Regions from separate parts of the Vibrio zhugei genome, predicted to be linked through region 2. Evidence: predicted binding sites of a transcription regulator. Region 2 holds the regulator's gene; each other region holds the start of a gene.
What was found. Region 2 encodes PurR, which represses purine synthesis genes. Its sites were predicted from a motif close to TNANGNAAACGTTTNCNTNA; they were not measured.
Positions count from the first base shown of each region.

Region 1: EAE30_RS17570 (uracil-xanthine permease family protein) is a predicted target of PurR. The motif match lies at 3,286-3,305, and genes of this name have one in related genera.
Region 3: glyA (serine hydroxymethyltransferase) is a predicted target of PurR. The motif match lies at 2,203-2,222, and genes of this name have one in related genera.

Region 1 covers NZ_CP033078.1:2,671,024-2,681,548, forward strand. The annotation lists gene trmH (tRNA (guanosine(18)-2'-O)-methyltransferase TrmH) at 1-325, shown strand, start outside; gene recG (ATP-dependent DNA helicase RecG) at 456-2,534, shown strand; gene EAE30_RS17565 (hypothetical protein) at 2,631-3,197, shown strand; gene EAE30_RS17570 (uracil-xanthine permease family protein) at 3,473-4,846, shown strand; gene envZ (two-component system sensor histidine kinase EnvZ) at 4,879-6,198, opposite strand; gene ompR (osmolarity response regulator transcription factor OmpR) at 6,269-6,988, opposite strand; gene greB (transcription elongation factor GreB) at 7,142-7,627, opposite strand; gene EAE30_RS17590 (tripartite tricarboxylate transporter permease) at 7,879-9,399, opposite strand; gene EAE30_RS17595 (tripartite tricarboxylate transporter TctB family protein) at 9,409-9,882, opposite strand; gene EAE30_RS17600 (Bug family tripartite tricarboxylate transporter substrate binding protein) at 9,947-10,525, opposite strand, start outside.
Region 2 covers NZ_CP033078.1:1,226,088-1,236,612, reverse strand. The annotation lists gene mukB (chromosome partition protein MukB) at 1-1,155, opposite strand, end outside; gene mukE (chromosome partition protein MukE) at 1,152-1,880, opposite strand; gene mukF (chromosome partition protein MukF) at 1,861-3,198, opposite strand; gene cmoM (tRNA uridine 5-oxyacetic acid(34) methyltransferase CmoM) at 3,213-3,992, opposite strand; gene elyC (envelope biogenesis factor ElyC) at 4,108-4,953, shown strand; gene torR (two-component system response regulator TorR) at 5,044-5,751, opposite strand; gene purR (HTH-type transcriptional repressor PurR) at 6,223-7,224, shown strand; cyclic di-GMP riboswitch class I at 7,380-7,480, shown strand; gene EAE30_RS11015 (TfoX/Sxy family DNA transformation protein) at 7,592-8,179, shown strand; gene EAE30_RS11010 (putative signal transducing protein) at 8,286-8,609, shown strand; gene EAE30_RS11005 (alpha/beta fold hydrolase) at 8,627-9,430, opposite strand; gene glgA (glycogen synthase GlgA) at 9,569-10,525, opposite strand, start outside.
Region 3 covers NZ_CP033078.1:1,964,129-1,974,653, forward strand. The annotation lists gene EAE30_RS14355 (ISL3 family transposase) at 1-847, shown strand, start outside; gene glyA (serine hydroxymethyltransferase) at 898-2,148, opposite strand; tRNA gene EAE30_RS14365 (tRNA-Tyr) at 2,748-2,832, shown strand; tRNA gene EAE30_RS14370 (tRNA-Tyr) at 2,903-2,987, shown strand; tRNA gene EAE30_RS14375 (tRNA-Tyr) at 3,057-3,141, shown strand; tRNA gene EAE30_RS14380 (tRNA-Tyr) at 3,212-3,296, shown strand; gene gmhB (D-glycero-beta-D-manno-heptose 1,7-bisphosphate 7-phosphatase) at 3,415-3,966, opposite strand; gene metN (methionine ABC transporter ATP-binding protein MetN) at 4,213-5,250, shown strand; gene EAE30_RS14395 (methionine ABC transporter permease) at 5,243-5,914, shown strand; gene EAE30_RS14400 (MetQ/NlpA family lipoprotein) at 5,951-6,760, shown strand; gene EAE30_RS14405 (Zn-ribbon-containing protein) at 6,847-7,626, opposite strand; gene syd (SecY-interacting protein) at 7,633-8,187, opposite strand; gene queF (NADPH-dependent 7-cyano-7-deazaguanine reductase QueF) at 8,273-9,118, shown strand; gene EAE30_RS14420 (tetratricopeptide repeat protein) at 9,137-10,525, shown strand, end outside.

The DNA of each region.
Region 1 (10,525 bases), 1.4 Mb from region 2:
AAAAACCGGCATCACCCCAGAAGCACTCGCGCTTGCCGATCAAGACATCGTGATTCCTATGGTCGGGATGGTGCAATCGCTGAACGTATCCGTTGCCAGCGCCCTCATTTTATATGAAGCGCAGCGCCAACGTCAGTTAGCGGGAATGTATCAACGGACACACAGTCCGCTGCCCCCCGAGACCATTCAGCGTATTCTCTTTGAGCGCGGTCACCCCGTATTAGCGAAAGTCGCCAAACGGAAAGGATTGGCCTACCCCAAATTGGATGACCAAGGACAGATTGTCGCCGATCCTGCTTGGTGGGCAGAAATGCAACGCGCTTAACTCCAACACCAATGCCGAAAAAAGACGCATAACTGTGCTATTTCTCGCAATTAGTCCGGTTTTTCCCTGTACAAAAATACAGTCTAGTGTTTGAATAAATGGCAGTATAGTGCGTAAAGAGCTCAACCTTATGTCTCAATTGCTTTCTGCTGTTCCTCTAACCTCTTTATCTGGTGTCGGCGCCAAAGTGGCTGAAAAACTAGAAAAAGTCGGCTTAGTCACGGTACAAGATCTGCTATTTCATCTGCCGCTACGTTACGAAGATAGAACCAGAATCTACCCGATCAACAAACTTCACCCCGGTATTTGGGTTGCGGTACAAGGTAAGGTGATGAGCGTGGATACCGTCTTTGGGCGGCGTAAAATGTTGGCAGTTCGCCTCAGTGATGGCAATGGCTCAATCACACTACGCTTTTTCAACTTTACCGCAGGCATGAAAAACACCTTTACCGAAGGGCGATTGGTGTACGCCTATGGCGAAATAAAGCGCGGGCAATATGGCCTTGAAATTGTGCACCCTGAGTATAAATTTTTCACACCAGCCACCCAACCCGATGTCGAACCCAACCTGACACCCGTCTATCCAACCACTGATGGTTTAAGACAAAACACTCTACGTAACCTGACCGATCAAGCCTTAGCGCTATTGGATAAGGCCGCCGTTCAAGAATTATTGCCAGCGGGTCTCTATGATCATCAAATGACGATGGGAGAAGCACTGCATATCATTCATCGTCCATCGACAGATATCGATCTCTCTTTGTTTGATGACGGTCGCCATCCGGCGCAAATTCGCCTGATTATGGAAGAATTACTGGCTCAGAATCTATCCATGCTGGCTGTGCGTAGCCAAGGCCAACAAGATAAAGCCTTACCGATTGCAACGTCGGTTGAATGGAAAACGGACCTATTAAATCAACTGCCCTTTACCCCAACGAACGCGCAAGATCGCGTAGTCAAAGAGATTGAAGCGGATTTAAGCCAACCCTACCCAATGATGCGTTTAGTCCAAGGAGATGTGGGATCGGGCAAGACTCTTGTGGCCGCTTTAGCCGCCGTTCATGCCATTGCGAGTGGCTACCAAGTGGCTCTCATGGCGCCCACGGAATTACTCGCCGAACAACATGCCATCAACTTCGCGGGCTGGTTTGAGTCGATGAATATCCAAGTTGGTTGGTTAGCGGGAAAGTTAAAAGGCAAAGCCAGAGAAAGTGAATTAGCACGTATTGCCAGTGGTGAAGCGCAGATGGTAGTGGGGACGCACGCGCTATTTCAACAACATGTGACATTCCATAATCTCGCATTAGTCATTATCGATGAACAACATCGCTTTGGTGTCCACCAGCGTTTAGAGCTACGTGAGAAAGGCGTTCAACAAGGGGCTTTTCCTCATCAATTAATTATGACGGCCACCCCGATCCCTCGAACACTGGCAATGACCGCCTATGCCGATCTCGAAACCTCCATCATTGACGAGCTGCCACCTGGGCGTACTCCGATACAAACGGTGGCGATTCCGGATACCAAGCGCGATACGATTATTGAACGCGTCAGGCATGCCTGCCTTACCGAAGGCAAACAAGCGTATTGGGTGTGTACATTAATCGATGAATCGGAAGTATTAGAAGCTCAAGCCGCCGCCGACATCGCCGAAGAACTGCAAACCGCACTGCCAGATGTGAAAATAGGTCTTGTACATGGACGGATGAAAGCCTCAGACAAGCAAGCCGTCATGAAAGCGTTTAAAGACAACGAACTCAATTTATTGGTGGCCACCACTGTGATTGAAGTCGGTGTGGATGTGCCCAATGCCAGCTTAATGATCATTGAAAACCCAGAACGCTTAGGGCTGGCGCAGTTACACCAATTACGTGGCCGAGTCGGCCGAGGCTCCGTCGCCAGTCATTGTGTCTTGCTCTATCATGCACCCCTGTCTAAAACCGCGCAAAAACGGCTGGGTGTCTTACGCGAAAGTAATGATGGTTTTGTCATTGCGCAGCGCGATTTGGATATTCGCGGCCCCGGAGAACTGCTGGGCACGAAACAAACTGGGATTGCGGATTTTAAAATCGCCGATTTACTCAGAGATCAATCGCTCATTCCAGAAGTGCAACGAATTGCGCGTTATCTTCACGATCACTACCCAACGAATGCCCAAGCGATTATCGACCGTTGGCTTGGCAGTCGAGAACATTATTCGCATGCTTGATCCCCTCTTTTATGATTATGATTGTTAACCAATGCTTACCCGAGGTGGAGATAACATGACGTACACAACCACGTATAATGACCAATTAAGGATGCTATGAATACGCCTACACTGATTAATGAGATCAAACAACGCATGGCTCAAGGAGAGAGTAAAGAGGCGATTTTTGCCCATCTGCGCTCCCGTGTCGATAAAGAACATCGCTTAGCCTTGATGATCGCCTCGGTGGTGTCTCCTGAACGTGCTGCTCAGCATCGCCTAGCGCACCGCAACCTGATTGGCTTAGTGTTCCTGTTAACCATTCCAATGATGTGGTTAGCTCATTACTTTGTCACCGACATTCAACAACAACGCGGCCCTCTTGAGTGGTTTTTTACCGCCTGTATTGGTCTACTCTTTCCCGTCATTAATGGCATTGGAATGTGGCGGCTACGCCTGCATGCGTTTACGAACTTTTTAACCTTTGGCTTTCTCTTTATTGTGATGACCATCATCACCATGCAACAACATGCCATCTCATGGTCATGGGGCATTGTTGTCGGCCTGTTAGCGGCACTCGCACTCCTGAGCTATTGTCTGTATGTGCGAGCCTTACTTTTTCCAGCCGTATCGTTAACCGGTTCGGTCAAACAAACCGCCAACAGCCATTATCGCCTCGATTAATTCCTCAAACGACTACTCGTCATGACAGAACGGCATGGCGAGTTCTCATGCAGACGCCCCCTCTGAGTTCACGCCAACGTTACCTCTGATTAGCAAACGATTGCTTTTCCGTGTAAAGCCTCTATAATCTCGCCCTTATTTGGTTGCGACTTCGCCAAAAACCAATCCTGAGCAGACTCTGACTAACAGCAATCACAGAGACTGTGTCTGCTCGACTTTGTTTACCCATTCAGCGTCGACAAAGTGATCACTATGACCGGTAGGACACACAGAACATGACAACAACGAATACCACGCCACGAAAAACTGAGTTGGTCTATCAATTGAATGATAAGCCGCCACTTCCACAAACGCTCTTTGCTGCGCTTCAGCATTTATTGGCCATGTTTGTGGCAGTCATTACCCCATCGCTGATCATTTGTCAGTCGCTCGGCGTTCCGGCAGAGCAAACCAATGTCATCATCAGTATGTCGTTATTCGCATCGGGCGTGTCGTCATTCATCCAAATTCGCACCATTGGTCCCATCGGTTCAGGGCTACTTTCCATTCAAGGGACCAGCTTTAACTTTCTAGGCCCGATCATTGGTGCCGGCATGTCATTAAAAGCCGGAGGCGCGGATGTGCCCACCATGATGTCTGCCATCTTTGGCACCATTTTGGTCGCCTCACTGGCTGAAATTTTGCTTTCGCGCGTCTTGCAATACGCACAAAAAATCATCACGCCGCTGGTCTCTGGCATCGTGGTGACCTTGATTGGTCTGACCCTCATTCAAGTAGGATTGGTTTCGATGGGTGGGGGGTACTCTGCCATGAGCCAGCATACCTTTGGTAGTCTATCGAATCTGGCTCTAGCAGGAGTAGTATTGGGGTTAATTGTCCTCTTAAACCGCTCTCGTAACCCCTATATCCGAGTATCTTCAATTGTCATCGCCATGCTGGTCGGTTATGTCATGGCGTACATGATGGGCATGGTAGAGACCTCGACGACCTCAAAAAGTCATTGGATCGCCTTGCCGATTCCGATGCAATTTGGCTTGAGCTTCGATTGGTCACTGTTCATTCCTTTGGTATTGATCTTCTTGATTACCGCCCTTGAAGCAATTGGGGATATTACCGCGACGTCTGAAGTCTCCGGTGAACCAGTGAAAGGTCCCCTTTACCTCAAAAGAATTAAAGGCGGCGTATTAGCCGATGGCATCAACTCGGCCTTAGCCGCTTGTCTGAACAGCTTCCCCAACTCAACGTTCAGCCAGAATAATGGCATTATCATGCTGACGGGAGTCGCCAGTCGTTATGTGGGGTACTTTATTGCCGCTATGTTGGTGTTACTGGGGCTTTTCCCTGGCGTCGCGAACTTTGTCCAAATGATCCCAGAACCCGTATTAGGCGGGGCAACCATCGTCATGTTCGGTACGATTGCGGCGGCTGGAGTCCGCATTATTTCTCGTGTTGAGTTGGATCGCCGTGCGGTATTGATTATGGCTCTGTCTTTTTCCATGGGATTAGGCATTGCTCAAAAACCCGAAATTCTGCAATTTATGCCAGAATTTGTGAAAAACTTATTCTCTACAGGCATTGCAGCCGGTGGGATCACAGCCATCGTGATGAACCTGATTTTACCTGTCCATCATCATGAAGAAGAGGCGTAAGCGCACTTTCGTCTCACGCCATCACGGGAAGCTCAGCTTCCCGTTTTTGTCGCAACGGGAAAACTCAGTTGTACTTTCAGTCCGCCAGTGCTGCGGTTGGTCATGGCAACTCGCCCTTGATGCTGCGTCACAATCCGTTTGACAATCGCCAAGCCTAACCCGGTACCTTCGCTGCCTCGCGCTCGGTCACCACGTGTAAACGGTTCAAACAAGGTCGCCACTTGGTCTGCGGGAATTCCCGGACCATCATCCTCGACCGTCAACCACACCATTTTACAATCGGCAGTCATACCCGATGATAATCGCACCCAGCCATTACCATAGCGATAAGCATTAACCACCAAATTGGTGACCGCGCGCTTAATACCGATCGGGTTACCCCGTGCAGGCAATATGGCATCGTTGAGAGACCATTCGACCTTATTTTCTCCCGCAAAGGCTTCTGCTGTCGCAATGTCACTGGCAATCTCATTGAGATCGACCGCTTCAAAGGCATCCACATTCATCGGTTTCAAATAATCCATGAACTGACTGATGATTTCATTGCATTCTTCCGTATCGCTGATGATGCCTTCCGCAAGATAACTGTCTTCGGGTGACATCATTTCGGTCGCTAAACGAATTCGTGTTAATGGCGTTCTTAAGTCATGACTAATGCCGGCCATCAGCAATGCACGGTCTTCTTCTAATGCTTGAATGCCTCGCGACATTTGATTAAAAGAGCGCGTCACCGAACGAATTTCAGTGGCTCCTTTTTCGGGTAATGCCGCTGGAAATTCGCCCTGTCCTACTCGCTTGGCCGCTTTTTCCAACGCCAATAACGGTCGATTTTGTAAACGAATGAATAACCACCCTCCCGCCACAATCAAAAAGGCCATAATGATGCTGTTTCTAAATAACGGCGCAAAATCTTTTTCTTGCAGCTCAGATAACGGAATGCGGATCAATTGGCCAGGTAGCTCGGCAATGCGAATCCACAAAACATAGCTTTCTTTACCTAACGCCATACGCACTTCGGTGGGCGAGCCTAAATCTTGAGTCATTTCCTCACTCATCAAATCAATACTCACGCCACGCTGAAACTCTTGTGCAGCCGGACTGTGATCGGAATGGATGGTGACACCGAGCTGTTCTAATACTCGCTGGCGTTGCGGCGCATCAAGAGCAATGTGGTTGTGGCGAATCGAATCATCCAACATCAGGTTGATTTCATGTCCGAGAATTTTATTAAACTGCTGCAAACTTGGCATTAAAGCGTAGTTAAACACCGCATAAAAGGAATACAGCTGACTCGCAATCAATAATGACAGAAAAAGGAGAATGGACTGGGTGAAGGTACTGCGAATTTTAATGCGCATAAGTACTCTTTAATATCTGAGAATAAAACACGAGCAGTGCTCATACACTGCTCGTCATCGCTGACTATTTTAATTTACCGTCGGGAACGAAAACATAGCCGAGCCCCCACACGGTTTGAATATAGCGGGGTTTGCTGGGATCTTCTTCTAACATGCGGCGTAAACGCGAGATCTGCACATCAATGGAACGCTCCATTGCCGAGTACTCACGACCGCGCGCCATATTCATCAACTTGTCACGCGACAAGGGTTCACGCGCATTTAAGACTAGCGCCTTCAACACCGCAAACTCGCCCGAGGTCAACGGCATTGGCTCGTCATTACGATACATCTCACGAGTCCCCAAATTCAGACGAAATTCGCCGAACTCAACCATCGACTCTTCCGAGCTTGGTGCACCAGGGGCTTCAATGACTTGGCGTCGCAATACCGCTTTGATCCGAGCTAACAATTCACGTGGATTAAAAGGTTTAGGCAGATAATCATCCGCGCCCACTTCCAATCCGACAATGCGGTCAATCTCATCCCCTTTTGCCGTCAGCATCAAAATGGGCAACATATTATTGGCGTTACGCAGCCGACGACATATCGAGAGTCCATCTTCGCCGGGTAACATTAAATCCAACACCATCAGGTGAAAGTTTTCACGAGTTAACAAGCGATCCATTTGTTCGCCATTGGCCACACTACGAACTTGAAATCCTTGTTCGGAGAGGTAACGTTCTAACAAAGAGCGCAAACGCGCATCATCATCAACCACCAGAACTTTATAACTTTCTTGCATGATATCCCTCATTGACTCACGCCAATCTCTTTTTCTATGAGTATCAATGTATCACCAAGCGCACCGCAGGGTAATAAACAATTGTTAACGTTTGTTTCCTACCAAACCAGCCAGCCGATGCATGGCGCAGTTCACCGCGATGAGACGCCACCGCTAAGATGAACTGCTACGATACTCGATACGGTTAATGAACCACGTTTTCTTACCTGAAGGCGTCACCACTTCGACATCGTCATCGACTTCTCGCTTCAAGAGCGCTCGTGCCATCGGGGAATCAATCGAAATATACTCTTTTTTATCCCCATAAATTTCTTCGGGGCCGACAATGCGAAAACGCTTGGTTTCCCCCTCTTCGTTTTCAATCTCAACCCAAGCGCCAAAAAACACTTTGCCATCTTGTTGCGGCGAATAGTCGACAATGGTCAATTCGGGTAATAACTTGCGTAAGTAGCGCACTCGGCGGTCAATTTGCCGTAATAGGCGCTTATTAAACGTATAATCCGCGTTTTCCGAGCGATCCCCTAGGCTGGCAGCCCAAGTAACAATTTTAGTGACTTCGGGGCGACGCTCATTCCACAGGTAATCATGCTCTTCTTTAAGCTGTTGATAGCCTTCTCGCGTAATCAGCTTTGTTTTCACTGCAATACTCCACGATGATGATCACGATAGTTAAGCGACGAAAATAGCGTTTTTATGGCGTATTTTCTAGTCATGATAAAAGGAAACCATCGATAACACCCTATCAATGCTCACCTTTTGTGAAATCACCATGGCTTTTCGTTGGGCAAAGCAGCCCACTCACCCATGCTGTACTCGGTTTCTCGGGCGGGCTTAACGAAAAACGCCCTTCCAACAGGAAAGGCGTTTGCATAAGCCGTTGTAAATGCCATTTACGACGACGAATCACTGGACGTTTTGACTGCGGTACGATTCAGCATCCCCGTCACTTTCGAACCGAACAATGACAGCAGCAGTAAACCGATAATCAGTAACGTGATCGGACGTTCAAAAATGTAGCTGATTTCCCCGCCACTGATCTGATAGGTGTGCAGGAAGTTACTCTCCGCCATTCCCCCTAATAAAATGCCAATCACCGCAGCAGGAACGGAATAATGAAGATGAGTAAACACCCAGCCAACAATCGCGAAAACGAGCACAGCAACAGGACCCGCAATATTACCGGTTAAACCGAACGAACCGAACACGGCCATCGACAGGACCGATGGAATCAAAATGTTCATCGGAACTTTGACCACATTCGCCAATAACGGAATAAACATCAATCCAAGTGCGATGAGTAACACCACCTGACCAAAGTTCGCCAGAATGATGGCATAGACGATATCCGTCTGTTCACGAATGAATTGAGGCCCACCGGTAATGTTATGCATCGCGAAGGCAGCGAGCATCACAGCGGTAGCCCCGCCACCAGGAATCCCTAAGGCCAGTAGCGTAGCCATCGACCCCGCTTCGGAGGTTGAGTTGGCCGACTCGGCCGCCACCACGCCTTTGGGATTGCCTTTGCCATAACTTTGCGGATCCTTGTCGCGACGCTTCGTTTCAATGTAAGACAACAGGTTCGAAACCGATGAGCCAACCCCTGGCACCGCTCCGACAAACACGCCAATTAAGCTGCCGCGTAACATCACTTTGGGATGCTTAAACGCATGGGTTACCCCGCCAAGAATCTCTCGAATACTCACTTTACGCGCCGATTCATCTGCCACTAAATAATTGGTATTAACGAGTTTGAAGAGCTCAGAAGCGGCGAACATCCCCATCATTGCTGGGATAACTGGCACACCATCGAGCAAATATTCATTGCCCAATGTCCCTCTCGCCACACCAACTTCACTAAAACCGATGGTCCCGATAAGCAACCCCACCATGCCAGAGATCAACCCTTTAAGCATCGCGTCACCTCTAAGACTGGCAATCAGCGTGATTCCCCAAAAAATGACCATCAGCATTTCAGATGGTCCTAATTTCAAGACAAGCACTGAAATCGGTTGAATGAGTAAGAACAGGATAATGTAGCCAAACAGCACACCGAAACAAGAAGACCCCAGAGCGATACCCAGTGCCTTATTATGTTGCCCTTTTCTTGCCATCGGATAGCCATCAAACGCCGTTGCGATCGCCGAAGATGTGCCGGGTATGTTCATTAAAATAGCTGGGATCCCACTCCCAAAAGAACCACCAGTAAAAATGGCCGTTAAAAACAACATCGCTTCTAAAAAGCTCATGTAGAGAGTAGCAGGCAAAAATATCGCCATCGCCATCGAGATCTGTAAGCCAGGAATGGCACCAAATACCAAACCAATAATAATGCCGGGGAAGACGTACAACCACGGTCCTACCGAAGAGAAAAGCAAATCCGCTCCGGCAGTAATTGCGGAAAAATCTAACATTCTGTTCTCCTAGTATTCAGTGGGAAGTAAGGTCATTGGCATAGGATATGGCAGCATCTGCGCGAAGAATGTCGACATCAACAGAGCAAACGCAATGCTATAACCAATCAACCATACAAAGCGGCGTTCCTTTTGTACCCACAGGAACACCCCCACAAACAAGGCCGTTGCGATATCAAATCCAATGGTTTCCAGAGACAACACATACACCGTAAACAAACCGATGATGGGCAGTTCGGATTTGATGCTATGCACCTCCTTCGGGACAACATCCTCTTGGATGACCACTTCCGGTTTCGCAATCACTTGGCGAATCAGCTCGATAAGACACAAGGTCAACGCAATCAGTGCGACAGGCGCAATGAGAATCAGGTTTTCAATGGCAGGTGACGCTTGGTAAGCATCCCAAGAATACCAACCCACAAACAAGGCCAAGACGATCACCACGCAGGCGTCGGCCGATCGTTGATTGAACAATCTCATAAAGAACTCCAAAATCTGAAATGGCTGACTAGCCTCGTGACGCGCTAGTCAGCGATGGAAAGGATTAGTTGAGAAGATTCTTGTACTTGTTGAAAGTCTCGTAATTCTCTTTCATCAATTTTTTAGAGCGCTCAGGACCGACCCATACGCCACCAATCTCATTACTTTTCAGTAGCTTTTGTACATCATGCCGAGCCAAAGTATTTTCGAATGCTTGCGTCAGTTTGGCGTAGCGTTCTGGGTATTTTTCCTTGAAAGCATGAGTGACCGCAAAACCTCGCATGGAGCCAGTTAACACCGGTACTTTAACGTCTAATGGTTTAAGCGCCTCATTGACAGTCGGCACATCCCAACGCTCGCTGCGCTTATCGCGAACGACAGCAAGTGGTCGGATAAACTCTCGAATCCCTTCGCTGCCCTGCGCGCTAATAATGATAAAATCCACCTGTCCGCCCGCGACGGCAGAGCGCGCTTTACCACCACTATTGAAAGTCACGAGGTTCAGGTTTTCTTGTGGGATGTCATAGTTATTGAGCAACAGTTTTGCCATTAAATGTCCGCCTGAACCTTGTACAACCGCGGCTTTAATGGACTTGGGTTTTTCCTTAATCGCCGTTAATAAGCTTGGCAAATCTTGGTAAGC
Region 2 (10,525 bases):
CGACTGCTCTTCCGCCTGCATGACGCGCTCTTGTGCTTCTTCAACCACCATCATTTGTTCTTCAAGACGAACGCTCAGCTCTTCTAAATCGTCTTGATAACGTGTGATTTTTTCTTGTTGCCGCAGCGCATTTTGCACGAGTTGGGCATGATCCGAGGCAGATTGATAATCTTGCTCTAGACCACTTTCTTGATCAGCAAACTGAGCCAATTCACTCTGCACATCATTGAGTATGCGGTTGTGCTCAATCAAATGATTGCGCGTCTCAAATAAATCACGACGCAAGGCGAGCGTCTCATCAATTTTATGACGACGTTCGTTGGCATGGCGCATATAATCCGCCGCCACATAGTTGGTTGATTCGGTGATCAGATGTTTAAACAGATCCCGATCCGCTTGCGTCGTTTTGATCGCTTCCAACGTCATACGGTTTTCACGCAGTGCGGATTCCATATCTTGGAATGCTTTCTTTACACCGCCATTTTGCGGTAATAAATAATCACGAAGCGAGCGGGTAATTGCGCTGGAAATACCGCCATACAGCGACGCTTCGATCAAGCGGTAAAACTTAGAACGATCGCCACCATTGCGTAATTTCTTAGGAATCACACCAAATTCAAACATCTGACTGTGGTAGTCAGTAACCGATGAGAACGTCTTGAACAAGACTTCTTCCCACTCGCCGACTGCGGCTTTGACTTCATCAAGTTGACGAACACGCGCTTGATTATTCGAGACCGTTTCCACCAGCACATCCGTCGGTTTCACGTGACTCGGTAAGCCTTGAATGACGAATGGCTTGATGTCTACTTTCTTATCACGCCCGGCCACCTGCTGCAGTTTTACGCCAAACAATAAGCGCTGATGTCGCGAGTTCACCACATCTAGCGTGGCATAACAGGTTCCCGGCTGGAGCTTACCGAATAAGCCTTTGTCTCGCGACGACTGAGAGCTTCCTGCTTCGGTTGTGTTGCGAAAGTGCAGTAGAGTCTGATCGGGAATCAATGCGGTGATGAACGCGGCCATCGTGGTTGATTTACCGGCACCGTTACCGCCAGATAACGTGGTCACCAAATTATCAATATCAAAAGTACGAGCAAAAAAGCCGTTCCAGTTGATCATGGTTAGCGATTGATATTTACCTCGTTCAATCATGCGTCATCCTCTACTTCTGTTGCCGTATCCAATGGGTCATTATTTGAATCTTGTCCGTCAAACAAAGTGGGTTGGCTCGGTTCTTCGTGATACACCACTGCTTCACCATCGCGAATTAAACGTAATTGTGCATCGCGCATATCATCACCAACACGCACATCGGCACCAAAACGAAAGACCGCTTCAGAGATATGAAATTTATTGGTTTCGCCAACGGTAATAATCATACCAAGCCGTTTGAGACGTCTAAGTGAGGTGCGAACTTTGTCGAACAGTTTCTCTTTATCAAGATCAGACCCGGTCGCGCGATGCGTGACCAACTTCATCAACTTACTTTCATCCGCTAACTGTAACAGCTCGTCATACAGCTCTTGATTGGTAAAAATACCTTCGTGGGCCAAACGTTCTGGGCTTAAGTAAAGAAAGCACAATACTTTACCCACTAGCATGTCTAACTCTGATAAGACACTGCGATTAATCAATGAGGTAGAACGTGGGCGTAAATAGAAAAAGCCTTCTGGCGCTCGAACCAGTTCTGTATTGTAACGCTGATAGAAAACGGCCAACTCCGATTCAAAGTCGCTTAAAAACGCGTGATTGTCCAAATCTTCACTGGCGATATGACGTCCCGCCCGTAACAGGCTGTCTAAAGCCGGAAAGAGCGGGTTCGCGATCGCTTTTGCCAGATTTACTGACATGTATTCATTAATATCGGTCGATGACATTTGCTTGTACCTTTGCACCAAATTCGTTGATTGCTTGCCAATCGGGTTGAATCGCTTGATAGTCGGATTCTGAATAACCCAGTCGGACCGCTTGGTCAACAACAATGCGAGCGAGATCAAAATGATGAGTATGGGGGTGCGTTGCAAGATAGTCTTGCAGCACCGAGCCTAAATCAATAGGACGGTTGTGTTGTTTAAAATCACTGAGCATTTCACCGATGCGTTCGCCCAGTTCATCATGCACATGTTGAAATTCTTCGTATTCCACTTCTTGCGGAACAAACCCGGTGACTTCGTCATCACGCAGCACGAGGGCCTCATCGCGTAAATCGCGTAGACGCTCGGCGTCGGCATACGTGAGGTACCAAGGCTGGTCAAAGTAATCCGTGAGGGATTGTCTCAAGCGTTGACTGAACGCCCGGTTTTGGTCCATATCAATCGCGGTACGAATAAATTTATGCACATGACGGTCATAGCCAATCCATAAATCAATCGCTTGCTGACCCCAGCTGACGATACGATCCAACTTCATCTGTAAACCAAACAAAATCTCAGCAATGAACTCCAACGCTTCGTTTCCGTAGGTCAATTCTTGAATATCAAGAATTTGCGTTTGCAGTTCATCCCCCGCCGCTTGCAAGGTATCTTGCAATTCCCGCAATGTGGTCGAGGTTTCCGTTAACAACTGTTCACAACTTGAGATAGCATCTTGCCAGTTCTGGTTGAGCAGTTCCGCAATTTGCTCTTTCACTAAGTGCTGCTGCTCATCCATCACGCGTTGGTTGAGATCGATTTGATCAAAAATCTCGCCCACCGAATACTTCAATACGCCATAGACATTCTTACGCCACTCTTCGGGCTCTGCGCTTTGCTGCGCAGCCTCAACGGCTTTGGCCATTTCACTGGCCACCATCGAAAGTTGAATCGAGAGTTTCAGCTTCGAGAATTGTCGATGACGAATATAATAGTCGGTGATGCCAATGGCTAACGGCGACAAACGATAAATGCTCACCCCATCGTTTACTTCGCTAGTAAAACGGCGAATTAAACGCTGACTGACCATTTCATTAATCGCATTATTCGCGCGGAAAGCGGAGGCTTCTCCGGTCTCTGAAAATTGTTGTGTTACTATTTTAAATGTATCTTGCAGCTCACCTTCCCCTAACTCGTCCTCATAGCGTTCACTACTCAATACTGATATTGCAATCAGGAAAGCTAAACGCTCAGGTGTTAGGTTCAAGGAAAAATCATGCTGTTTGACCCACCCGACTAATTCGTCAATGGACTGAGTCTCAGCAGTATGAGTTAACTCACTCATGCTTCATCCTGTTGTTATTGCTTTTGCGCCCATACATGAATGTATCGGCCTAATGAGAGATAAGGCTCTTGCCGGCAAAATTGTCGTTCCAACGCCAAAAGGTCCTCGTGCTCAAACTCTCCCATGTGAGTCACATTCCCCATGTAATCACTAAAACAGCGAATACCACTTTTTCCACACAGCGTAAAACCCGCTTCTTCAATCCAATGGTAAACCTCATTAGGAAGCAAGCCTTGTTGCGGTTGCAACTTAAACCGTTTTTTATGCGGCATACCGTTCAAAATATGTGGCAAGTTACCACAGACGGCATTCTTCATAACTAACCCATGATAGTTATAGAACATAATGGATGCCATGCCACCGGGTTTAACCTGAGCTAATACCGTCTCTAATGCCGCTTTAGGATCGGCTAACCATTCCATCACAGCGTGAAAGAGTACGAGGTCTACTGGCTCGGTTAAATAGCCGCCAATCTCCTGCACTGGAGCATGAATCAAGCGATACTGCTCAATTAATCCAGCATATTCAATCGACTCTTTTGCCAAGCCCAACATCTTGGAAGACAAATCACACAGTGTGACTTTGTGACCCAAGTGGGCAAGTTTTTGAGATAACTGTGCTAATCCACCACCAGCATCTAAGATATTTAAAGGCTTGTCATTGGGAGTAAAATGCGTTAACAATTGCACTATATCTTCCCAAACAATGACTTGACGTATTTCACCTTTGTCAGAACCATAGATGTTTTTTGTGAATTTGTGGGCAATATCGTCGAAATTGCGATCTTTAGTCACGGCTGCTTGCGTTATGATAACTAATCGTGCTGTTATTCTGTCATAGGAATGGCAGGAATAAAGAGGCTTTTATCCTTTTTTTACGCCAAGTGCTGTTTTTTCGGACTATTTATATATGTTTGAGCTGAAAAAAATTATTTCGTCCCTATTTATGCCGCTACCAGCACTGCTGATTATCGGGTTTTTAGGTTTATCATTAATCATGTTTACTGCCAAGCGCAAGAGTGGCTGTGTCATCGTGCTGTTTTCTTTAGTGGGCATTTTTCTCGTGTCATTTCAGCCTGTCTCATCGCGCCTATTGATGCCGTTAGAACGGCAATACAAAGGCTTTTTGCCCGTCGACGCCAGCATTGACTATGTGATGGTATTAGGCAGTGGCCATGTCGTCGATGATCAACTCCCCCCCACCTCCGAGCTCAGTCGTACTGCCTTGATGCGCTTAACGGAAGGCATTCGTATTTTTCGCATGTACCCAGGATCGAAGCTGATTTTGTCGGGCTACGCTGGAGGAAGTGAATTTAGTCATGCGCGGATGCTCGCTCAGGTCGCGCTGGGGCTCGGCGTACCGAAAGCCGATATTATTTTATTAGAAACCGCCAAAGATACGTGGGAGGAAGCGCGCCAAGCCGCGGCATTTGTCAAACAGAAGAAAATGGTCTTGGTCACTTCCGCATCGCACATGCATCGAGCTCTGCACGAATTTCATGCCGCAGGGTTGGCACCTGTGCCGGCACCAACCAACTATTTAGCCCAAAAGAACATTCGCCAACCTTGGGAAAAGTATGCCCCCAAAGCGCGATACTTAGAACAAACCGAACGATACTGGCACGAGACCATGGGGAGCCTTTGGCAAGATCTACGTGATTGGTTACTGAAAACCACACCAGAACCTTTACCAACAACGCCGAAAGCCTCGACCGCTGAAGACATGCCCGACCCTGTGAAGAAGCCATCTTCCTAATTGGCATATCCAACAGGCCATCACAAAAAACGCCAATTCTCGCTGTCGGGAATTGGCGTTTTTGTGTTTCGACTGGTCTTAACGTGAGATTTATGTCCCTGCGAACATATACCCTTCACCATGTACCGTCACAATAATCTGTGGGGTTTTGGGATCACACTCCATCTTTGACCGTAATCGACGAATTAATACATCAATGGTGCGGTCATTAGGGGTATCAACACGATGGCTGATCATCGCTAAAATCGCTTCTCTTGTGAGCACTTGATGCGGATTAGACGCAAGAGCGACTAATAATTCATACTCCGCTTTGGTTAATTTAATCGGTTCGCCATTCTGGCTCAAAGAACGCCGTTGAATATCAAAGAACCAATCACCAAACTGGATTTGCTGACAGTCCGAATGTTGAGTTAGTGGCGCATGCTCACGGGCACGCGACACCCGCCACATCAAGTTTTTCACTCTGACGAGTAACTCTCTTAATTCAAACGGTTTCGCAACGTAGTCGTCGGCCCCCATTTCTAAACCAATAATTTTATCGATATTGTCTTCTCGTCCATTGAGAAGAATAATTCCTACGTCGGACTGATTACGTAATTCGCGAGTGATCATTAAACTGTCACCCGATAACAATTGCGCGTCCAACAATATGACATCGAATTCCTGTTGGTTTAAGTGTTCACGCATTTCTATACTAGTCTCAGCCGACAGTACATCGTATCCTTCCTGCTGAAAGTAATTGACTAAAATAAGCCGCGTATCGCGCTCACTTTCTACAACTAATAACGGATAATTCATAGGCGTTACTGGCTTCCGATTCAATACACACTCAGTTCATTCTATTCATAGTCCGTAATATTTCTAGGGTTACTCATAAAAACCTCATGCTTTATTGATTCAAAACAAGCTAGCATCGAGTTTTCACACTTAGCTAACGCGTTACGTGGTTTACACTCAACTATTCAGGGTGGTTTTCCACGCCCTAACGCCTCTCAATATCCTCAGCGTCACACGTCCGCCGCCGACATGCGCCATCGAAAAATAAGGCACTGACTCGCCTGCGCGGGGCAAATCGGACAAATATGAATTTTTCATTGCGGCAAGACAGAGAGCAGTCTAAAATCACACCCAGTTTGTTATCAAAATTATCCAATTGAACCGCTCATCGTTAGCGGTTTTTTTGCTTAAATTTCGGCTTCATAAAAGCCTTCTGTTGGCTGAGTTCAGTAATTGACCCTTCCTAGCCAGCAGCTGTTATAGGAAAAACCAATGGCGACAATTAAAGACGTAGCCCGCCTTGCTGGCGTGTCGACAACGACTGTGTCACATGTGATCAATAAAACACGCTTTGTGGCGGAAACAACGCAAGAGCGAGTACTTAACGCTGTGAAAGAGTTGAATTATGCGCCGAGTGCCGTGGCAAGAAGTCTAAAATGCAACACGACTCGGACCATAGGGATGTTGGTTACCCAATCGACCAATCAGTTCTTTTCCGAAGTTATCGATGGTGTCGAAAGCTATTGCTACCGTCAAGGCTATACACTCGTACTGTGTAATACGGGCGGCATTTATGAAAAACAGCGTGATTATGTGCGTATGCTGGCGGAAAAGCGTGTCGATGGTATTTTGGTCATGTGTTCGGATATGACTCCGCAGCTGATGGAAATGCTCGATAACCATGCCGACATTCCAAAAGTCATCATGGATTGGGGATTGGAAGATTCACAAGCCGACAACATACTCGATAATTCAGAAGAAGGTGGCTATCTGGCGACCAAGCATTTGATTGAGAATGGTCACTCCGATATCGCTTGCCTCAGTGGTCATCTTTCTAAAGTGGCGTGTCAAGAACGCATTCGTGGTTTCCGCCGCGCGATGCAAGAAGCCAAATTGCCGGTCAATGAAGATTGGATTTTAGAAGGTAACTTCGAGTGTGATACCGCAGTACTTGCCGCAGACAAACTGTTGGCAATGGACTCGTTACCGACGGCAGTTTTTTGCTTTAACGATACCATGGCGCTCGGTTTGATCAGCCGCTTACAACAAAAAGGATGCCGTGTGCCTGATGATATTTCAGTCATCGGCTACGACAACATAGAGTTGGCGGAATATTTCTCCCCCCCACTGACCACGATTCACCAACCGAAACGTCGTGTGGGTAAAAACGCCTTTGAAATTTTGTTGGAACGGATAAAAAACAAACAACACGAGCGTCGTACCTTCGAAATGCACCCAGAATTAGTCATTCGCGACACTGTAAAGAAATTGTAAATTGAAATTCATCTATATAAGTGTCATTATGGGAACGATCACATATAATTAATACTCATTGACAGTAACACTTATGTTTATGGTTTTTGGGGGATAGGACATTCTCTCCTTCTCCCTTTGTAGTAAGCTCATAAAAGTTCTATTAAACTTAAATGTCACGTACAGGGCAAACCAATTGAAAAGTTGGGACGCAAAGCCTCCGGCCTTCACCAATATGCACTATACTTTGGTATGGAAAGGTAGCGGGGTTACCGATGAACTATGTACAATGTAAGTTTACGTTTTGTTGACAAAGTAAAATCATTGTATTGCTACACTCTCGGACCTGATTTTGGTGGCGTATTTAAATTACACCGAGACTAAAGGCATGGATAAACCTATATTAAAAAACTCAATGCGTCTGTTTGAATCATTAGGACGCGTAAAATCTCGTTCAATGTTCGGCGGATTTGGTATTTTTGTTGATGACACAATGTTCGCATTGGTCGTACAAGACAAACTTCATATTCGCGCTGATGATCACTGTGCAGAGAAATATCGTTCAGAAGGCTTAGAACCCTATATTTATAAAAAACGTGGGTTCCCAGTTATTACTAAGTATTTTGCTCTTCCTGATAGCTACTGGGATAATACTGATAAAATCCTACAAGAAGCCAATCAGGCGCTGCTTGTCGCGAAGAAAGAACGCGAATCACAAGCAAAAGCGAAACCGACTCGGCTTAAAGATTTACCAAACTTACGTTTAGCCACAGAACGTATGCTTCGTAAAGCGGGAATCGAGTCTGTGGAAATGCTGCATCAAAAAGGCGCAGTAGAAGCTTACAAGGCGATTCAAGATACCCATACAAGCACTGTTAACATCGAGTTGCTTTGGGCTCTAGAAGGGGCGATAGAAGGACAGCACTGGTCGGTCATTGCTAAACATCGTCGAGATGAACTGATGCAACGGTTATAGTTGTTTTCAGATAGAAAAAAGCACTCATAGGAGTGCTTTTTTATTGCCCATTACTTTGTTTTAATGCTCTGCTATGATGTCCGCATATCGAGACAAGGAGTGGGTAATGAAAATCTACTTAGCCAATAATCCGACAGAAGCACACATCATCTGTGGCTTGCTACAATCTGAAAATATCGCCTGTGAAGTCAGAGGTGAACAGTGGTTTAGCTTACTTGGTGAAATCCCCATGGATGAAAATTCCATGCCGTACATATGGCTTTTTCATGCTTTTCAAGCCGATGAAGCCCACACCATTATTCGCAAGTTCCAAAAAGAATCGACAGACACCGTCTTTCCCAACTGGACTTGTCGTCAATGTCACGAAGTTAACGAAGGGCAATTTGCTATTTGTTGGCACTGTGGGTGCGCATTGGCAGAGTATGCTTAAGTCTATGGGCTTAAGCGTCATCCTGTTTGACTTTGCTGGGCAATAAATTCAATAGAATGTCGGTTAAACATTTGCGCGTTTTCGATATTACAGACATGCCCACAGTCGCCAATTTCAACCAATGCGCTAAGCGAGTGATCGCGAACCCAGGCTTTGACTGGCGCGAGGAATAAATAGTCTTTATCACCCATGACATACAGCGTCGGTACCGGGTTCATATTCTCCTGGTAGCGCGCCATCATCGGGTTAACATTCAACGCGAGACGAAACCAGCGCTTAAATTCACTTTGGCACAACTTTTTCGCTTCACGAATAAACAAACGCCGAGATTCCTGCTGCCTAGAGGTTGGCATCACAATATAAGCAAATAATCGATACAGCCACATATAGGGCACGATATTTTTAAGACTATCGCCTAAGTGAATCAAACAGCGAGTGCGACAATCGAGTGATAAAATCGCCCCACCTAACACCATACTTTTGACTCGTTGCGGCCAATGCTGAGCAAGAGTGTGTGCAATCAATGTGCCTAACGACATCGCCACAATATGGGCACAAGTAATCTTTAACTCATCCATCACCGATAGCACATCATCTGACACACTTCGAAAGGTATACGCATCCCGGTGTTGACTTGTCAGCTTCTCGGCCGAACGTCCGTGGCCGCGTAAATCCACTAACAAGACATTAAACTGCTGACGGTACGCTTTGAGTTGCTTGAACCATATGGACGAACTGCCACCGGCTCCGTGAATGAACACAACCCATTCGCGACTATTCGAGTGATAAAATGCTTTGTGAAACAGCAGAGTGTCAGGCATTACTACCCCAAAAATACAAAAAGGCCGATAATCATAGCACAGTAAAAAACAATAGCGGGAGATAATATCGCACAAAACAGAGGGGCGTCAAAAAGTAAGAGATCCGCGTGCGATCTCTTACTCTGTGTCATTAGATACTTATTGTTCTAATGCATTCCGATACATTTTGACGTACTGCACCGCTGATTCATGCCAACTAAAGTCGCGCTGCATTGCTCTTTGCTGCACCTCTAACATGGCTTGTGGCGACTGTAAATAAAACAGCAATGCGCGCTGCATCACGATCAGTAACGCTTGAGGGGTGGGTTCGAGAAAACCAAATCCGGTCGCTTCTTGTGGGAACTTATCGTAATCGGCAACCGTATCTTTGAGTCCGCCGACTTCGCGCACAATCGGTAACGTTCCATAAGCCATACTGTATATCTGGTTCAGTCCGCACGCCTCAAACTCTGAAGGCATTAAGAAGAAATCCCCTCCCGCTTCGACCAAGTGGGCCAATTCATTACTATAGGCTTCAATAAACATCAATTTATCACTATAGCGATTAGCGAGTTGATGCAAGGTCGCGGCGATGTTTGGATCGCCAGTCCCGACAATGACCATTTGCACATCATTGTGTAAAAACTGTTCGATGATGGGCAAGAGATAATGGAAACCTTTTTGGTGTGTTAAACGGCAAACCATACCAAACACCGCGACACCACTGCGCAGAGGTAATCCCACCTTCTGCTGTAAACACTGTTTGCAGGCTCGTTTACCTGCACGTAACGACTCCGCTTCCCAGTGATAGGTTTGAGGCAAGAACGCATCGGTTGCCGGATTCCACTCCGAGTAATCACACCCGTTAACAATTCCGACGAAATCGCGTTCGCGACGCACAAAGTCATCAACGAACCCATGAGCACCCAAAGGCGTCAACAGCTCCGTGGCATAATTGGCACTCACCGCGTTAACTTTATCGGCGAAAGCGATTCCGGCACGCAACATACTCACCTGCCCCGCTCCATAACGTAGAAACTCCATACCAGTGAGGTTGAGCTCAGGAATACATTCCAGTTCTTCGTAAGTAAATAGCCCCTTAAAAATGGCATTATG
Region 3 (10,525 bases), 740 kb from region 2:
CCAGATGACGGGCGTTCATTGGCACACGATTAAGGAGATAGATAAGCGCCGACTAAAAAATGGGGTGCCAGAGGTCAACTGGGCCGAGCTGAAACAACTGGTCATGGATGAGTTTGCGCTCTTTAAGGGACATCGTTATGCCACCGTTATCGCGGATGCTAAGACGCATCAAGTGCTGTGGATAGGCGTTGGACGAAGTCGACAAGATATCCGTCCCTTCTTTGAGTTACTTGGTCAGTATTGCCAGAACATAGAGGCGGTTGCGATGGATATGAATACGGCTTTCGACCTCGAAGTGCAGCAACATTGCCCCAACGCTCGCATTGTGTACGACTTATTTCATGTGGTCGCCAAATTTGGTCGGGAAGTGATGGATAGAGTCAGAGTTGATCAAGCGAATCAACTCAAACAAGACAAGAAAGCACGCCAATGGATTAAGCGCTCTCGCTGGATTCTCCTTAAAAACAGAGGCAACTTAGACAGTAAGCAGGAGAGCTACCTAAGTGAGATACTGAGTATGAACAAGGACTTAATGGTGACGTATTTACTTGGCTCTCAGCTTAAAGAGTTATGGCGATGCCAGTCAGAAAGCGAAGCGAGAGACTTATGGGACGTATGGTGGGGGCAAGTTCAAGAAAGCGGGATCAAGCCGCTTATGGACTTCGCAAGAAAGCTCAAACCTTATCTTCATGGCATCGTTGCTTCTGCATGCTATCCACTCAATACCTGTACGCTCGAGGGCATAAACAACAAGATAAAGTTAATCAAGCGAATGGGTTACGGCTATCGAGATACTGATTACTTCTTTTTAAAGATAAAAGCGGCTTTCCCCGGAAAGCCGCGATGAACCATAAAAAAGCCTGCATCAATGCAGGCTTTTTCTTATGGTATCGCTGATTAAGCGTAAACAGGTAGACGTTTACAAATGGCCAATACTTTTTGTTTTGTTGCTTCAATCACAGCAGAATCGTTGATGTTATCAAGCACATCACAAATCCAGTTTGCCAACTCTTTGGCATCGTCAGCAGTAAAGCCTCGACGAGTAATCGATGGAGTACCGATACGAATACCAGAAGTCACAAATGGGCTACGAGGGTCGTTTGGCACTGAGTTCTTATTCACCGTAATATTCGCTGCGCCTAACGCTGCATCCGCTTCTTTACCGGTGATGTCTTTATTAATTAGGTCAACCAAGAACAAATGGTTTTCTGTGCCATTGGATACGATGTTGTAACCACGCTCTTGAAATTGAGCGACCATGACTTTCGCATTTTTCACGACATTTTCTTGGTAGGCTTTGAATTCAGGTTCCATTGCTTCTTTGAACGCCACCGCTTTCGCAGCGATAACATGCATCAAAGGCCCACCCTGACCACCAGGGAATACTGCTGAATTCAATTTCTTATAAATCTCTTCACCTGCATTCGAAAGAATTAAGCCACCACGAGGGCCAGCCAGTGTTTTATGTGTTGTGGTGGTAACCACATCGGCATAAGGTAATGGGCTTGGATAAACCCCTGCGGCCACCAAACCAGCCACATGAGCCATATCAACAAACAAGTACGCATTGACTTTGTCTGCGATGTCACGCATGCGTTTCCAATCCACGACTTGTGAGTACGCAGAAAACCCGCCAATGATCATTTTTGGCTGATGTTTCTCGGCTAACGCTTCCATTTCATCGTAATCAATCTGACCTGACTCATCGATGCCATAAGGGACAATATTGTACTGCTTACCAGAAAAGTTAACCGGTGAGCCATGTGTTAGGTGACCGCCATGAGCCAAGCTCATGCCTAGTACAGTATCGCCTGTATTTAATAATGCCATATATACGGCACTGTTTGCTTGCGAGCCAGAGTGAGGCTGCACATTGGCGTAACCACAATCAAAGAGTTGGCATGCACGCTCAATGGCTAACACTTCCGCTTTATCAACAAACTCACAACCACCGTAATACCGTTTGCCTGGATAGCCTTCCGCATATTTGTTGGTTAATTGAGAACCTTGTGCTTCCATCACGCGTGGACTGGTGTAGTTTTCTGAAGCAATAAGTTCAATATGCTCTTCTTGGCGAAGAGTTTCTTCTTCAATCGCAGCGTATAGCTCCGGATCATAATCAGCGATGTTCATATCACGTTTAAGCATCTGTATCTCCTGATTCAGATTAACTGAAAGTTGATGTAAAGTCGGACAATGACGCTACGCAAACGTTTTCGTCACCGTAATGGCTGGTATTCTACATAAATTGATGTTTATCATAAAGCACTAATTACCGAAATAATGACGCCATGCTCTATCAATGAAATCCACCTCTATTATTCACAATAAGAATATGGGTGCGTGAGAATCCTTGGGGATAAATTAGCGCTTTGCCCTTCCGAGTACAACCATTACCTTGCTTTAAATAAGACTCAATTTGCTTAATTGGCTAAAAACGATGCATGGCCTCTTTAACTCCCTGATAGACCAATAACAAGACGCGCCATTCCTGCATGAAATTCTCATTCTATGTCGGTTTATCTGCTCATCTAACCGTGAGTTATTGTCTGATTCTGCTCACCTTTCTGATTGACCACAGACGCTCTCGCTGAAAAGTTGATCAATAACGCACAGCTTTGTCCAAAAAGACAGCGTTTGGCGCGAAAAACTAAAAAAAGGGTTTACAGCTTCAAACAGTTTGCTATGATTCGCTCCGCACTTGAGGGATGAGTTGGGAAGACATCGTTTAAGTATAAAAATCTCCTGGAGGAGTTCCCGAGTGGCCAAAGGGAGCAGACTGTAAATCTGCCGGCTCCGCCTTCGATGGTTCGAATCCGTCCTCCTCCACCATATTTTCTTCGTAAGAAGAGCACTTGATTGATTGTGTTGGGAAAACGTCAGTTAAGTATAAAAACCTCCTGGAGGAGTTCCCGAGTGGCCAAAGGGAGCAGACTGTAAATCTGCCGGCTCCGCCTTCGATGGTTCGAATCCGTCCTCCTCCACCATATTTCTTCGTAAGAAGAGCACTTGATTGATTGTGTTGGGAAAACATCCGTTAAGTATAAAAATCTCCTGGAGGAGTTCCCGAGTGGCCAAAGGGAGCAGACTGTAAATCTGCCGGCTCCGCCTTCGATGGTTCGAATCCGTCCTCCTCCACCATATTTTCTTCGTAAGAAGAGCACTTGATTGATTGTGTTGGGAAAACATCCGTTAAGTATAAAAACCTCCTGGAGGAGTTCCCGAGTGGCCAAAGGGAGCAGACTGTAAATCTGCCGGCTCCGCCTTCGATGGTTCGAATCCGTCCTCCTCCACCATATTGAATAAAAAAACCAGCTCATTGAGCTGGTTTTTTTATGTCTTATGTATGACGGCCAAATAAAAAGGCCACCGAAAAGTGGCCTACCGCTCGATAAACACTCGCGCGTCTGCGCTTTATCGTTCTAAGTACGCGGGGACTTGCGCAATACTGTCTAACACCACATCGGCCAAAGCTTCACCTTCCGCAGTGACAGGCTTACCTGTTCGTACCAAAATTTTAGTACCAACACCAGCGGCAGCGGCGGCCATGAGATCCTCGGTTTTATCCCCGACCATCACAGACTTCGACATATCAATCTCTAAGAAATCGCGGGCAGATAAGAACATTCCGGGTTTTGGCTTACGACAATCACATTCTTGTTTGTATTCACCGAGGCCAAACTCAGCATGATGAGGACAGTAATAAATGCCATCAAATGCCACGCCATTATCTTCGAAGTTCCAATCCATCCACTGAGTCAGTGATAAAAAGCGATCTTCACTGAATTTGCCACGAGCAATACCAGATTGGTTGGTCACCAATACCAGCAAATATCCCTTGGCTTGCAATTCACGTGTTGCATCAAACACACCATCAATAAACTCGAAATCATGTTCATCGTGGACATAACCGTGATCAACGTTGATCACACCGTCACGGTCTAAAAATACTGCTGGTTTAGCCAAAATGACTCTCTCAATTGAGCGTTAAGAATAATCATAATTATTGCACAGCTCTTTTCTTTCATCACCATCAAATAATGAATAAACGCGGATTAAGATATTTTAGCCGTCTAGACGTAAAAATATCTATTGACTTGACTAGTTATAACTCATAGGATTCTATCTGGCTTCACGCAATACAGCATAATATTCTGTGAAACGATATCGCAGTTAATATCGGGTTGTTCAACTCCCTGCACAGGTTTTTACATGATTGAAATAAAGAATGTTAATAAGATTTTCTACCAAGGTGATACGGAGATTCCTGCCTTAGTAGACATTAACCTCACCATATCACAAGGCACCATTTTTGGTGTCATCGGCTCTTCAGGTGCAGGGAAAAGTACTCTGATACGCTGTGTCAATATGCTAGAGCGACCAACAACAGGTTCGGTCATTGTCGATGGTACGGATCTGACCCAATTAAGCTCACAACAGCTATCCAATGCTCGCCGCAACATCGGCATGATATTTCAGCACTTTAACTTATTATCGTCACGCACCGTGTTTGGTAACGTGGCACTGCCGCTAGAGTTAGCGAAAAAAAGTGACGAAGAAATCAATAAAAAAGTGGTCGAACTCCTTGATTTAGTCGGCTTGGCGGATAAGCGTGACACGTATCCTGCCAATCTAAGCGGCGGACAAAAGCAGCGAGTGGCCATTGCTCGGGCCCTAGCGTCTGATCCGAAAGTCCTATTGTGTGATGAAGCGACCAGTGCCCTTGATCCGGCGACCACACAATCGATTCTCGCGTTGCTAAAAGAAATTAATCGTCGCTTAAATATTACTATCTTATTGATTACTCATGAAATGGATGTGGTAAAAAGTATCTGTCATGAAGTGGCCATTATTGGTGGTGGTGAGCTGGTTGAGAAAGGCACCGTCGGGGACATTTTTGCTTATCCAAAAACCGAATTGGCTCACCAATTCATTCGCTCGACATTGGATCTCTCTTTGCCCGAAGACATTGCTGAACGTCTTCGTCAAACAGCGCATCATGGCGCACATCCACTCGTGCGTTTAGAGTTTACTGGCGCAAGTGTTGATGCCCCTGTCGTCTCTCAGGTTTCCAGAGAATTTAATATCGATGTGAGTATTTTGAACTCAGATCTGGATTACACCGGAGGCGTGAAGTTCGGCATGATGTTAGCTGAAATTCAAGGTGATAAAGACAACACAGAAGCCGCCATTCAATTTATTCGCAACAACAAAGTGAAAGTAGAAGTACTGGGGTACCTCAATGCATGAACTCGTATCATGGGTGTCACAAAACAGTGAACTCATTTTAACTGCCACCTGGGAAACCATTTACATGGTCTTGGCCTCAGGCATCATCGGTTTTGTCGTCGGCATTCCACTTGGTGTGGTTCTACATACAACAAAACAAAATGGCTTACTTGAGAATCCTCAAGTGAACCGTGTGTTAGGGGCCATCGTCAATGTCGGTCGCTCGGTGCCATTTCTTGTTTTAATGGTCGCCATCATTCCTTTGACCAAATTGCTTGTCGGAACGTTTATCGGCACCACGGCGACGATTGTTCCACTGACAATTGGAGCGATTCCTTTCGTTGCACGCTTGATCGAAGGTGCCTTGATGGAAGTCCCATCTGGGTTAATTGAAGCCGCACAATCAATGGGCGCAAGCCAACTGCAAATTATCTACAAAGTGCTGTTACCTGAGGCGATGCCGAGTATTATTAATACCGTGACGGTAACCTTAGTCACACTGGTCAGCTACTCCGCAATGGCCGGGACGGTCGGTGGCGGTGGCCTCGGTGATGTCGCGATTCGTTATGGTTACTATCGATACGACGTCGTTGTTATGGCCGTCACTGTTGTGATGTTAGTGATATTAGTACAAATGATACAATCATTAGGTGATGCTATCGTCCGCAGAGTCGATCACCGATAAAACATAATAAAAATTGGATTTTTACAGGAGATAAATATGACATTTAATGTTAAAGCATTGCTTGCAGTTGCAGTCACTGCATCAACGTTAGTGCTCGCGGGTTGTGGTCAAGACTCGTCGGACAATCAAACCATCAAAGTTGGCGTTATTGCGGGTGCGGAAGCACAAGTAGCTGAAGTTGCGAAAAAAGTCGCCAAAGAAAAATACGATTTAAACGTAAAATTGGTCACGTTTACGGATTACATTACGCCCAATGCTGCATTGGCAGACGGTTCCGTTGATGTCAACGCGTTCCAACACAAACCGTATCTGGATCAACAAATCAAAAGCCGTGGTTACAAGCTAGCAATTGCAGGTAATACCTTTGTTTACCCTATTGCAGGCTACTCTAAAACCATCAAATCCGTTGATGAAGTCAAAGACGGGGATCGTATTGCAGTGCCAAACGACCCAACTAACCTTGGCCGTTCATTACTGCTGCTGCAAAAACAAGGGTTGATTAAATTACGTGATGGTTCAGGCCTAGAAGCCACCGTCCGTGATATCGTCTCTAATCCAAAGCACCTGAAAATTGTTGAGCTTGATGCCTCTCAGTTACCCCGCTCTTTGGACGATGTGACCATTGCGATCATCAATAATACATTTGCTAGCTCGATCGACCTAACTCCACAAAAAGACGGTCTATTTGTGGAAAGTAAAGAGTCGCCTTACGTGAACCTTATCGTGGCACGTAAAGACAATGTTGATAGCAAAAAAGTGAAAGAGTTTGTGAAAGCCTACCAAACGGATGAAGTGTACCAAGCGGCACAAAAACAATTCAAAGGTGGCGTGGTTAAGGGCTGGTAATTACCTCCCTAATCATCAGCGTGATACACAAATAAAAAAGGTTGGCATAACGCCAACCTTTTTTTCACGCCTCATTGGCCAAAACATTAAGACTTGAGATGATCCCAAGAAATATTCGACACAAGACGACATGAATCGCATTTAAAATGAAAAATATCGTGCAATGGTTCTTCTAGTAACCACGCTCCGCCACACTTAGGACAGCAACGCGCTTTTTCCTCAGCCAAGCTGCTGCCCCCCACACGATACAAATAGTAATACGTTGGCACCTGAGATAAATACTCGATTCGCCCGCGAATATCCCAACCACGAATGAACAAATCACTGTCCGTATCGCAGATTTCATGTAATGCCGCATATTCTGCCTGACAACTGCCCGCCATTTGCAACTCATCACATGCTTGCCATTCCGTCTGCCACTTTACGACCGATTTGTGGTCGCCATTAAACGTCGGAGCTTGTCGATACAGTGGAATCGGTAATAAAGTCTCACCACTGCGCAAGGGAGAACAAGTATGCACATACGTGGTATACAGCACTTGCCAATTGGGTACGTCAGATTCGGCAGCTTGCTCAGAATTCAAGTCACGCCCCAACAAACGGACTTTTGGCCCCACAAGACAAGCATCATGCAGCCGCTGCAAACACGTGTTCACAAAATCTGAATGGTATTTCGAATGCAAACTGTCTTGCTCGGGACACACAGCGCGCACCGAAAATTCGCCCTCGCCCATAATCATCGGAAATTCACGTCCCAAGACTTGCCCATTATAGCGCAGCGCTTCCATAAGGCCGTTTATGGCTTTATCAACCGCCGTGATCGTGGTATCCGCAAAGCATTCAAATTCTAATTCAACAACATACATAGACGTTTAAACAACCGGTTGTAGGTGAGCTAAAAATTCAGTGAGGTTTTCCGCTAACGGACGGCGAGTGTTGTCACCGAGTGTTTCCAACACCACGTTTCCGCTAAGATTACAGATGGAAACGACCTGCATGTCGTCATCGGTAGAGGCAATAAAGACCGTCGGTGTTTGTTTCAAACGGCGTTGCATAACCAAGTGCCCCACTATATTTTCTTGCAAGCGAGTAAAATCCTCATCATTCCACACTTGGAGAAGCGTTAAAGGATTGCCCTCCCACAAAGCAGGCATATCCGCGGCGTATTGCGTGCCATAGAACTCCGTCACGTCAGCGTGCAGCGTTAACTCCAGAGCATTTTCTACGTTCGCGAAGCTCGCTATGGTATCGCGTAATACCGGCGTCCAATACACACAATCCGGTGTGCGATGTTGTACACACGCTGAAGGTAAATCTATCAAGTCATCATTGCTGGGTAATTGATCATTCATAGCTTGGCATTGTGCAACGTATCGTTGACTAAAGTGGTATAATGCACTGGCTTGCTGAGCCATTGTATTCTCCATATTTCATTTCCCCTATTGCGAATAATGACAGTGGCGTCGGGATTGCGTAAAATTCCCCGTATTCTAATCGAAGTAACGACAAAAAATGAGTAAATATTCTGACGCGAAAGAGTTAACTGGATTAACACTGGGTAAAGGCACCGCTTATACCTCTCAATACGATGCCACATTGTTACAAGGTGTGCCACGCAGCCTAAACCGTGACGATCTTCATTTAGGTGAAGAACTTCCCTTTAAAGGCTGTGATGTCTGGACCCTGTATGAATTATCTTGGCTAAACTCACGAGGCTTACCACAAGTGGCCGTTGCGCAAGCAACATTACCCGCCACCAGCCCAAATTTGATTGAGTCTAAGTCGTTTAAACTCTACCTCAACAGTTTTAATCAAACACGATTTAATTCTGTCGAAGATGTACGCCAAACCTTAATCCAAGATCTATCGGCATGTGCGGGTGAACCCGTCGCGGTAGACGTCTTCCCTGTGACGCATTTTACCAATCAGCCGATTGTGAATATGCAAGGTGAAAACATTGACGCTCAGGATATTGAGATCACCAGTTACGAATTTGACGATACCTTATTAGATGGCGCAACCAGTGAGACGATTGTAACCGAAAGGCTGAATAGTCACCTACTCAAATCGAACTGTTTGATTACCAATCAACCCGATTGGGGCAGTGTTGAAATTCGCTACACCGGTAAGAAAATCGACCGTGAAGCCTTGCTGCGCTATATTGTGTCCTTCCGCGAACACAACGAATTTCACGAACAATGTGTCGAGCGTATTTTCACCGATATTCAACGTTATTGCCAACCGCAATCACTGACGGTCTATGCGCGTTATACTCGCCGTGGCGGATTAGATATTAATCCCTTCCGCTCAACCCACAATATTGGCCCGACGCACAACTCGCGACTTGCTCGTCAATAATAAGGACTCTGTTTACCCATGAGGTACTTTCGCTGGCAACCTTGGCTTACTCTTCTTTTACTGATGACATCACAGTGGGCAATGGCCGATATTTCGGCCTACCAGCCATTACGCGATGCCGAAAAATTGGTAGAACTGTCCCCGGTGCAAGCCAAGGCATTGGTCAGCGATTACCTCTCGCAACGCCGGCTGACCGAGTCGCAAGATAAAACCCCGACCACCATTGCTCGGGATGAATCGGACACTCAAGTACGTACGCCAAGAAACAGCATCAATGCACTACAAGTGCTCGCCGAAGCGCAGTTTAATTTACAAGATTTAAAAGGCGCATTTCGATCTATTCATCTGGCACGCGAATTAGCTGAAGAGTTTGATTTACCTTATAAAAAATTGGAAGTGGCATTGCTGGCCGCTCGCCTGCATTGGCGCCATACACAAAGTGCCGCCGCCGCCAATCAACGTCTTAATGCCATCACCACGACGTTTGATGCCATCAAGAGTCACGATCATGTCTCTCGCTCAATCAACTATAAAATACATATGTTAAGAGCAGAAGTCGCCTCCAATGCCGGACTCATCAAGCAAGCCAATACGCTGTTTGCCCAGCAAAAAGACTATATCGAGCAGAGTCACTCGCCTCGAACTGAAATTCAGTATTACATCACGGTTGGGAGCCACTACCTTAACCATGAGCAATACAATATGGCCTTATCAGAATTGTTGCGCGCCTATTGGACAGCAGTAGAACACAGCTCAGGCGCTCTACTGGCGAAAACCAACTCCTTATTAGGCCGCTTGTTTTTTGAACGTCGCGTCCTCGATAAAGCCCTGATTTACTATTCTCAATCCGCCGACTTTTACGGTAAATATCAGCAATCCCCTCTCATCAGCAGTGTGCTCAAACGCATGGGTGATATTTACTATTTGCAAGGCAAATACAACCTCGCGTTAGTGCATTACTTTAATGCAATTGACCATGAAAGCAGTGATAAGAACCCAAATCACATCATCGAAACCCGTCTGGCGCTCGCGGATACCTATTTAGAATTGTATAACTATCCCTTATCCGCCCAGTACTTGCAGCGAGCAGAGCAACTGCTTCGCTCAAGTAACGCCGCCTTCTTAAAAGCACAGGCGGCATTACTCAAGTCAGGCCTCGCCTTTCATGAAAAAAACACCCCAAATGCGCTCAAATTTGCTCGTAAAGCACTGGAAATCAGCCGCAGTGTCGACAGTACCGCATTAGAAAGTAAGGCCTACTTATTACTCTCACGTGGGTATGAGCAATCAGGTCAATTTCAACAAGCATTGCAAAATATTAAGTATCACAATCGTCTTTCACGCCTGAATCAAGAAAAGCTGAATCGCATTAGTGAAGATGCCTTCCGCCAACAGAAAGAGTTCGTC